One region of the Mesorhizobium sp. M5C.F.Ca.IN.020.29.1.1 genome, then DNA from elsewhere that is predicted to be linked to it. Evidence: riboswitches for the same ligand, from Rfam matches in the RefSeq annotation. Region 1 holds a riboswitch; each other region holds the start of a gene.
What was found. A riboswitch is a leader RNA that binds a small molecule or an ion and turns the genes downstream of it on or off. The one in region 1 is predicted to bind thiamine pyrophosphate.

Region 1 (3,265 bases):
GACTTCGTGTGGGGAACGTGGCGCTCGGCGACGCTGACGGAACTCATCAGGACAGGGCCCGCTCGTCGTGAGGCTGGAACACCCGGCGCTGATGGCAGCCGACGCTGCTCGTCGAACGGACGCATCATCGAGCGTCGAAGGCGAAACCGCGATCTCAGTCCAAGGTCATGAAACAGGACCGCGACCCGATCGGCCCGCTCTCTCCGCGAGAGGCGCGGGCTTTCATTTGTTTGGCCGGTGCGGCGGTCCGCTTGTGGGAAAAATCTGCGGCGGTGTGTCGAGTACAGCGATGGGCTGCCTGGACAGCCGGCGTTTACCTTTCGGATGCTCTAAGGCTCCGCGCCGCCTCTTCGAGTGCCAGCGGATCGTCACCAAGGCGGTCGATGAGGTCTTGAGCTTGGTCGCCGGTGATGCCTGTTCTCATCGCCAGCGCTTCCGCTGCCTCAACATCCGATTGACCAGCGGCGCGGTTGCCTTTCTTCACTCGGCTTTGGGTCTGCGTGGGAGCTGGCACATCGGCACCAGATATCGCCGGTGGGCGAGCACCAAGCGAGCGGTCTTCGTTCTCGATTTCGACGGTCGCCTGATTCCAATGGCGCTCGTGCAGACCGTGCGTCTGGCCTTCTCGTTCCCAGATCTCATATGCGCGGCGTCGAATGCGTTCGTGTTTGTCGTCTGACATGGTCGTTCCTCCTTGTGGGTTTCACCCAACGCGAAGGAGCGTCGGAACGATCCCACCCTGCACGCCGATTTCAGACAAAGAGGGGACCCGGAAGGCTGGCTTCCGGAAGACCATGCCTGCGGCGTTGCGATGCTGCGATGCGCTAGGTGGCCCGGAGCAAATCCTAGTGCGGTGCTCGAGAGCAAGTCGTCCATCGCGCTGAAGGGTGCAGCATTGTTTTCCCTACGGAAACGCGCTTCAGGAGAAAGTTCGGCTCCTGCAGCACGATGCCAGACTAAATTAGGGCTGGCCATTGCTTGAACATCCTTTCCGCGGGTGCTACGTCGCCCATATCGACAGGGGCGCTCCGTATTGCCGGGGCTGAGATGGTGGGCGTCAAGCCTTCGGTCCCTCAAGCTGATCTGGGTAATGCCAGCGGAGCGAGGCGACTATGTTTTCAGGTGCACAGATTTCCCTGTATCCGATGTGCGATGACTTCGTCGGCGTCATCCTTAGGGCACTTTCGGCGATGGATTTCTATCGGCCGAATTTCCGCATTGAGACCGACGACATCTCGACGCTGATCGTCGGCCCGCCGGAACAGCTTTTTCCGGCCATACGCGATCTGTTCGCCTCGGCGGCGGCAAGTGGTGTGCATTGCGTGTTGTCGGCAACGGTGTCGCGTGGCTGCCCTGGCGAGCCTGACGATCCGATCTGCACACCGATTTCCGGCAGCAGCCACGAGCTGTCCCTGGCCGAGCGCATCGGCGCGGCGCGGGCGCATGTCGACGGTGCGAAAAAACTCGGACAAGAGGTCGCCGCGCAGTTCTCGCTCTATCCGCTCGGCGAGGGCCACCACATGGACGAGATCTACGGCTGCATCGACTTCCTCAAGGCCTCGGGGGTCTTCGACAGGTCGAAGAATTTCTGCACGAAGCTGAGGGGCGACGCTGGACCGGTGTTCGCGACGCTGTCGGAAGCTTTCCTTCGCTTCGGCGCGCCGCAAGGCCATGTGGCGCTCGACCTTACCGTGTCGGCGAACAGCCCGAGCCCTCGTTAGCCTTGCCTGTCAACGGGCTGCAGCGAGATCCGAAACGGCATCCGGAACGACCACCAGCTTGCCGACGAAATCCTTGGCAATGAAATCCGCCTGGGCGCGGTGGAAATCGGACAGCCTGTAGACGCCGCCGACCAGCGGCCGGATTTTCTTGTCCTCGATGTAGCCGACGATGCGGCGGAAATCGTGTCGCGTGCCCTGACTGGACCCGTGCAGCTGCAACTGCTTAAGATACATGGTGCGCAGATCGAGCTGCACGACCGGGCCGGCAATCGCGCCGGCCGTCGTGTAGCGACCTTCGGGTCTGAGGATGCGCAAGAGGTCGTTGAACATGGCGCCGCCGACCAGGTCAGCAACCACGTCGATCGGCCGGCCCTCGGTCGCTGCGTTCACGGCGGCGGGCAGGTCGGCGATGCCACGAGTGATCACCGCTTCGGCCCCGATGTCGAGCACCGCCTGTTCCTTGCCCTTGCCGACGACGGCATAGGGGATGGCGCCGCGCGCCCGCGCCAGCTGCACGATGCCGGAGCCGACGCCGCCAGAAGCGCCAGTGACCAGCACACGCTCGCCAGCTCTTAGTGCGGCACGTTCCAGCATCTGTTCGCCTGTGAGATAGGCGCAGCAGAAGGTGGCAAGTTCGACATCGGTCATTTCGGTATCGACGACATGGGCGTTCTCGGCTGGCACAGCCTGGTATTCGGCATAGCCGCCGTCACGGCCGTGGCCCATGTAGTCGATGTCGGCGAGGGAATCGTCGTCGCGGTTGTAGATCGAGAAATCGACCATCACCCGCTCGCCGATACGGTCCGGCGAGACGCCATCGCCAACGGCGACGATGTGGCCGACCGTGTCTGTGCCCTGGATGCGCGGGAAAGTCAGCGTGTTGCCTTGGCGGCGCCAAGTCGATACCGCGGCAGCATCTTGCTCCGTGCCATAGGCGCCCTGACGCACCCAGACATCGGTGTTGTTCATGCCGCAAGCGGTGACCTTGACCAGCACTTCACCTGGGGCGGGCGAGGGCACTTTCACGTCGGTGCGGTAGACGAGCTTTTCCGGCCCGCCGTGACCGGTCAGCTGCACGGCGGCCATGGTGGCGGGGAGGGTTTTGGTCATGGCGTTCATGTCGATCTTCAGATGTTTGCAAACACGCTTTTCACCGCATCGGCCGTCTTCGAGACGATGATGTCGGCCTCTTCGCGGGTGAGGCAGAGCGGCGGCGCAAAGCCGAGAATGTCGCCCTGCGGCATGGCGCGGCCGATGACACCGCTTGCGGCGAGGGCGGTTGCGACCTGCGGCCCGATCTTTTGCGATGCATCGAAGAACACGCGATCATTTCTGTCCGCGACGAATTCGATTGCCGCCAGCATGCCGTCGCCGCGCACCTCGCCGACATTTTTGTGGCCGCCGACGGCTTTCGCCAGTTCGGCGCGGAAATAGGCGCCGGTCTCGCCGGCGTTGGTCACCAGGTCCATCTCGTCGATCAGTTCCAGGTTGGCGACGCCCGCGGCGACGCAGATCGGATGCGCCGAATAGGTCCAGCCATGACC
Region 2 (3,265 bases), on a different contig from region 1:
AGCCAGACAGTGGCGCGTGACACGCGCTCGAGGAAACGGCGGTCGTGCGAGATGACGATCAGCGCCGAAGAGGTGCGGGCAAGCTCCTCCTCCAGCCACTCGATGACCGACAGGTCGAGATGGTTGGTCGGCTCATCAAGGAGGAGAATGTCGGGCTCCGGCGCCATGCCGCGGGCGAGGGCAGCACGGCGCGCCTCGCCGCCGGAGAGATCGTTCGGCGGTTCCTCGCCGGACAGGCCGAGGTGCTCCATCAGATAGGTGGCGCGGTAGGGATCGTCGGCGGGTCCGAGCCCCGCCTCGACGTAGGCGCGGACGCTGGCGAAACCGTCCATGTCGGGCATTTGCGGCAGGTAGCGCACTGTCGCCGAAGGCTGGCGGAACACCTCGCCGTCCTGCGGCTCGATCAATCCCGCAGCGATCTTGAGCAACGTCGACTTGCCCGAGCCGTTGCGGCCGACCAAAGCGATCTTGTCGCCCGCCGACGCCGTCAGTTCCGCTCCGTCGAGCAGCGGCGTGCCACCGAAGGTCAGTTTTATCCCGTCGAGATTGAGAAGTGGCGGCGCCATGTCAGCTTTCGGTAAGGGGGAATGGGTGGGCGAGCAACAGCGCGCGGCCGCTGCCCAGCGCGATTTCGAGCCGGCCCTTGACCTCATTGGAAATGGTCAGCGACGAGCCGAACGCCACCTCGATATGGTTCAGCGGCCATTTGGCGCCGGTCACGCTCAGGCCGGAAAGGTCGGAAAAGCCGAGAATCGAAAACAGCGTGCCATCGGCGTAGTCGAAGCCGGCCTTTCCGCGAAGCAAGGGGGTGCCTTCCTGTGCGCCGCTGGTCAAAAGCACGTCCGTCCCTGCCTCGGCCAGTCGGAGGCTGAGCGCCAGGTGCAAGAAGGCGTGGTCGGTCCGCTTGCCACCGAACGCGCCGGCAAGCACGAGGCTGGTCGCGCCGCGTTCGAGCGCGGCGGCGATAGCCAGTTCGCCGTCGGTCTTGTCCTTTTCTGCCGGAAACACCTGCCGGGGCACGGCGGCCAGCTCGTCCGGCAGATCCGCCGGCACCGAATCGAAGTCGCCGACCCAGAGTTCCGGCGTCAGGCTCAGCGTCCGGGCATGGCTCATGCCGGCGTCGGCGGCGATGACACGCGTGCCAGCGACCTGGCGGTCGAGCAGCGGCGTGCGGATAAGATCGCCGCCAAGCAGGATGGTGAATTTGCTCATATGCGTGGCCCTTACCAGCCCTGCTTGCGAAACGGAAGGCCGCGTTCCGGATGCCCGGCAAACTTCCGCTTGCGCCACACCTGGGCCGGGCCTATGTGTCGAAACGCTCTAACGGGGTGCTGGACGCGATCTTCGCGGACCAGCTGAGAGGCAACCATGCCAACCCGCTGAACCTGATCCGGTTTGTACCGGCGGAGGGATTAGACGTTTCGGACAGCCCGACGCCTCAATTCCTTTCAACGTGAACGAAGGAGGCGCCGATGCGCACGTTTTTATCCACTCTTGTTTCGGCAATGCTGCTTGCGGCGGCCCTTCTCGCCGGCATCGGGCCGGCATCCGCGCAGGAAAAACTCACCGTCTATACCTATGAGAGCTTCACCGCCGACTGGGGTCCAGGCCCCGCGGTGAAGAAGGCCTTCGAGGCCGAATGCGGCTGTATTCTCGAATTCGTCGCGGTCGCCGACGGCGTCGCCCTGCTCAACCGCGTCAAGCTGGAAGGCGCCGCAACCAAGGCCGACATCGTGCTCGGCCTCGACACCAATCTGACGGCGGAAGCCAAGGCCACCGGCCTGTTTTCGCCGCATGGCGTCGTCATCGACGTCAATGTGCCGGGTGGCTGGAGCGACAATATTTTCGTGCCGTTCGACTATGGCTATTTCGCCGTCGTCTACGACACCGAAAAGCTAAAGACCCCGCCGAAGAGCCTGGAGGAATTGGTCGACGGCAATGCCGATGAGAAGATCGTCATCCAGGATCCGCGCACCTCGACGCCCGGTCTCGGCCTGCTGTTGTGGGTGAGGTCGGTCTATGGCGACAAGGCGCCGGAAGCCTGGGCCAAGCTTAAGGCAAAGGTGCTCACCGTGACGCCGGGCTGGAGCGAGGCCTATGGCCTGTTCACCAAGGGTGAGGCGCCGATGGTGCTGTCCTACACCACGTCGCCGGCCTATCACATGGTCGCCGAAAACACCGAACGCTATCAGGCGGCGTCCTTCGAGGAGGGCGAGTATCTGCAGATCGAGGTTGCCGGCATAACCACCACGGGTGCGAAGAACCCGTTGGCGAAACAGTTCTTGACTTTCATGACCGGGCCGAAATTCCAGGATGTCATCCCCGAGACCAACTGGATGTTTCCTGCCGGCAAAACTGACAAGCCGCTCAATCCGGCCTTCGACAAGCTCGTCAAGCCGACCAAGACTTTGCTGTTCAGCCCCGAAGAGGTCGCCGCCAACCGCAAGGCCTGGGTCGACGAATGGCTGTCGGTGATGAGCAAGTAGCTTGTGATTGAAAGATGATCACTTTACGGTGCCCCCCTCTGTCCGGCAGGACAGAGGGGCGTGGGCGGGAACTCGGCCTCAGCCATATTTTCTGCTTCGACGATCGTTGAACCAGGCAGGGCGGCATGCATACCGGATATCCTGCCGATCCCCGCGTCACCGCAGGCACCATCGCGCTTGCCGCTGTTGCGCTGCTGATCGGCGGAGCGTTCGCCGGGCTCATCCTTGAAGCTACACGCAACCCGACCGGCGCCGCGTCGACTTTCGATTCCTACCTCTTCCGTGTCGCCCGTTTCACGCTGTGGCAGGCTTTGCTGTCGACACTGCTTTCCGTCGTGCCGGCGCTGTTCGTTGCGCGGGCGCTGTCGCGGCATCCGCGCTTCTTTGGTCGTGGCTTGATCCTGCAGCTCTTCGCCGTGCCGCTTGCGCTGCCGGCCATCGTCGCCGCACTCGGCATTCTGGCTCTCTATGGCCGTGCCGGCTATTTCGCCGGCGTGCTCACCGCGATTGGCGGTCAGGGCTGGCCGGGCATATACGGCCTGTCCGGCATCCTCGTAGCCCATGTCTTCTTCAATCTGCCGCTGGCGACGCGGCTGTTCCTCGAGGCGCTGGCGACAGTGCCGGCCGACCAGTGGCGGCTGGCAAGCCAGCTCGGCATGGGCGCCAGGCCCGCATTCCGGTTGATCGAATGGCCGACGCTGCGTGCGGCACTGCCAGGGGTCGCCGGGCTTGTCTTCATGCTCTGCATCACATCCTTTACCATCGTGCTCACGCTGGGC
Region 3 (3,265 bases), on a different contig from region 1:
GCCACGCGGTTGGCGATCAGCGTACCGGCCGCAGTGTCGCTGTAGGGCAGGATCTGCACGTCGAGCCCGGCCTCGGCGTAGAAGCCTTTCGCCTGGGCGACATAGAGCCCGACATGGTTTGTGTTCGGCGTCCAGTCTAGTGCGACGGTGACAGTCTGCTGGGCGCGGACGGACGTGACGGGACCGAGCCCGGAGATCAATGCGGCAGCGATGAAGAGGCGTCTGGAAAGCATGGTCATGTCCTTTGGGCGGGCTGTGGATCGAGCAGGGTATCGAGGATGTCGGCTTCGATGGCGCTGGCTTCCGGCGAGACAAGATCCGTGCGCGGGCGCGGAAGAGGTATGGCGATTTCGCGCAGCACGCGGGCGGGGCGGCTGCTCAGCACATAGATGCGGTCGGACAGGAAGACTGCCTCGCGCACGTCGTGGGTGATCAGCAGGACGGTCCAGCGGTGTCGGTCCCACATCATCGCAAGCCAGCGCTGCATGCCGGTGCGCGTGAGGGCGTCGAGTGCGCCGAACGGTTCGTCGAGCAACAGCATGGCGCGGTCCTGCACGACGGTACGCAACAGCGCGGCGCGCTGGCGCATTCCGCCCGAGAGCTGCGCCGGATACCTTTGCTCGAAGCCCGCAAGGCCGAATTCGCCGAAGAGCGGCGCCACCTTGTCGCGCGCCGCCTTGCGGGACATGCCTTGCACTTCCAAACCGAGCGCGGTGTTGTCGATAACCGTGCGCCAAGGCATCAGGGCATCGTGCTGCGGCATGAAGGCAAACGGTCGGCGCGCGTCGGCCAATGGCCGCCCGTCGAAGTCGACACCGCCGCCGTAGCCTTCGAGACCGCCCGTCAGCAATTTGAAGATCGTGGATTTGCCGGCTCCGGAGGGGCCGAGGATTGAAACGAATTCGCCCGGCTCGACATGCAGGGTGATGCCGGCAAGCACGTCAATGTCGCCAAAACGCTTGCTGACTTGGCGCAGCTCCAGCCGCCTGCTCATGATTTTCGTGCGGCATCGAGCCGCTCCCATGGCATGGCGGCGCGCTGGATCAGCACCGTGGCGGCAAACAGGGCCAGCGTGAGCAAGGCGCTGATCAGCACGGCTGCGAGCACGAGATCGGGCCGGAAATTGTTCTTGGCGTTGAGCATGTAGATGCCGAGCCCTTTGGCCGCGCCGGCATATTCCGCGAAGATGGCGCCCACCACGGCGTAGGTGATCGAGATACGCAGCCCGGCGAAGAAATAGGGCAGCGAGGAGGGCAGGCGGGCCAGCAGGAAAATGCGCATGCGGGAAGCGCCCATCGAACTCAGAAGCGCCGAGATGTCCCGATCCGTCGATTCGTAACCCTGCACCAGCGCGACCAGCATGGGAAAGAAAGTCACGAGGGCGACCAGCATGATCTTCGGCGTCAGCCCGAAGCCGAACCAGAGAATGACCAGCGGGGCGATCGCCACCAGCGGCAGCGTCTGGCTAATGATGAAGACCGGGAACAGGGCGCGGCGCAGCGGTTTGAAGAAATCGATCAGCACCGAAAGAAGGAAGGCAACGGCCAGCGAGCAGGCGAAGCCCACCAATGTGGCACTGGTGGTCGGCACAGTGTTGTCGAACAGCGCCTGGCGCTGCTGGATGGCCTGGGCGAGAATGCGTGACGGCGCGGGCAGCGTGGTGGGCGAGATGCCCGAGATGCGCGCATAGAGCTCCCAAGCCAAAACCAGCGTGCCGACAGATAGCAAGGCCGGTCCGATCTTGGCGAACAAGGCTGCGATTCGCGGCGCGGCGGAGAAAGATTGGGACATGCGAGACCTGTCTGGCGCGAAAAGATCAGCGCGGGGCCGGGCTGTTGGCCGAGACCGTGAGGTCGGTCGTGACATGGCCCTCGGGCGTGCCAACCGGGAGCGTCGAAATATCGCCTGTGCCCATGCGCAACCGATCGCGACAAGGGTCGAGCGCATCGAGCGCGGAGATGTCGACACCGACGAAATCGCCGGTCCTCGGATAAAGAGAAATCTGTACGTCAGAAAACATCGCCCGCCTCGCTCCGCTGGTATTATCCAGATCAGCTCTAGGGTTTACGGGCTTGCAGCCCATCTCTCAGCCCCGACGATACGGAGCACCCCTGTGGATGGCGGCAATTAAACAGATATGGGGTGGAGCTGCAAGTCAGGGTCCGGCCCCGTGAAACTTCGGGTCGGAGGAGGTGGGCCGCAGTGCTATGCGATCGCAGCGGGTGCGGAAAGGCGACGATCGAGTGGACAGTTTCCCGTTCGTCGCCATTGTCGATGCCAGGCGTTTGGTGAATTGTGGAAGCATGAATTGCATTCGTTGTAGGCAGCGGGTTTCTATTTCGCCCATTACGACCGCGCTTTGTTGGAGAGCCAAATGCAAGAATTTATCCTTTTTGCGCTCGTAGGGTTTGTAGCTCAAGCTGTCGACGGGGCTCTCGGCATGGCCTACGGCGTGGTTTCCTCGACAACGCTGCTGGGGTTTGGCGTGTCTCCTGCACACGCTTCGGCTTCAGTTCACGCGGCTGAGTTGTTTACCACTGCGGCCTCGGGTTCGGCTCACCTCTATCACCGCAATATCGACTGGAAACTTTTCTGGCGGCTGATGCCATTTGGCGTGCTCGGCGGCGTTCTCGGCGCTTTTGTGCTCACCTCGTTTGAGGGGGCGATCATGAAGCCATATGTGACGACATACCTTGCGCTCGTCGGAGCTTGGCTCCTGTTCCGTTCCTTCCGGCGGATCCCAAGCAAACCGGTCCCTGCGGGCGTGGTGCCTCCCCTTGGGCTTGGTGGTGGATTTCTCGATGCCGCAGGGGGTGGCGGATGGGGACCAATCGTAACGACGGGCCTTCTCGGTTTTGGCGGGACGCCCCGCTACGTTATTGGAACAGTAAATGCGAGCGAGTTCCTCATCACGCTCTCGGTGTCTCTGACCTTCTTGTTTGCATTACTAACGGGCCATTGGGCGGAGGCAGGAGAGCTAACGGAAAATCTACTCTCTGTCGCCGGCTTGATCCTTGGCGGCGTAGTCGCAGCGCCGATGGCCGGTTGGGTGGTGAAGTCAATCGCAGAAAAGACGCTTCTCAGGCTCGTTGGCATTCTCATTATACTGCTGGCGGGCTGGCAAACCGCGCAACTCTTCGAATGGGTGTAAACTGAGGCACATCGAAAAAGTTGTCGGCGTCGCTTCCCCGGCGGCCGTGCCGGAAACGAAAACTCAGTTCCCAAATGGAACGAAGAGACCCCTTTGATGTTTGGCTTCCTTGGA

Region 2: linked by a shared signal. The riboswitch ahead of thiB (thiamine ABC transporter substrate binding subunit) and the one ahead of EOA85_RS14580 (YkoF family thiamine/hydroxymethylpyrimidine-binding protein) in region 1 are both predicted to bind thiamine pyrophosphate.
Region 3: linked by a shared signal. The riboswitch ahead of EOA85_RS28600 (HMP/thiamine-binding protein) and the one ahead of EOA85_RS14580 (YkoF family thiamine/hydroxymethylpyrimidine-binding protein) in region 1 are both predicted to bind thiamine pyrophosphate.

The regions. Positions count from the first base shown of each region.
Region 1 covers NZ_RZSW01000153.1:3,462-6,726, reverse strand. Annotated here, with positions in the region: gene EOA85_RS14585 (DUF2934 domain-containing protein) at 314-682, opposite strand; TPP riboswitch at 1,010-1,122, shown strand; gene EOA85_RS14580 (YkoF family thiamine/hydroxymethylpyrimidine-binding protein) at 1,113-1,721, shown strand; gene EOA85_RS14575 (alcohol dehydrogenase family protein) at 1,731-2,840, opposite strand; gene EOA85_RS14570 (aspartate aminotransferase family protein) at 2,849-3,265, opposite strand, start outside.
Region 2 covers NZ_RZSW01000213.1:884-4,148, reverse strand. Annotated here, with positions in the region: gene EOA85_RS18035 (ABC-F family ATP-binding cassette domain-containing protein) at 1-566, opposite strand, end outside; gene EOA85_RS18030 (thiamine diphosphokinase) at 568-1,212, opposite strand; TPP riboswitch at 1,315-1,429, shown strand; gene thiB (thiamine ABC transporter substrate binding subunit) at 1,473-2,486, shown strand; partial or broken gene thiP (thiamine/thiamine pyrophosphate ABC transporter permease) at 2,612-3,265, shown strand, end outside.
Region 3 covers NZ_RZSW01000517.1:1,247-4,511, forward strand. Annotated here, with positions in the region: gene EOA85_RS28585 (ABC transporter substrate-binding protein) at 1-239, opposite strand, end outside; gene EOA85_RS28590 (ABC transporter ATP-binding protein) at 236-994, opposite strand; gene EOA85_RS28595 (ABC transporter permease) at 991-1,791, opposite strand; partial or broken gene EOA85_RS28600 (HMP/thiamine-binding protein) at 1,871-2,020, opposite strand; TPP riboswitch at 2,011-2,123, opposite strand; gene EOA85_RS28605 (sulfite exporter TauE/SafE family protein) at 2,375-3,151, shown strand.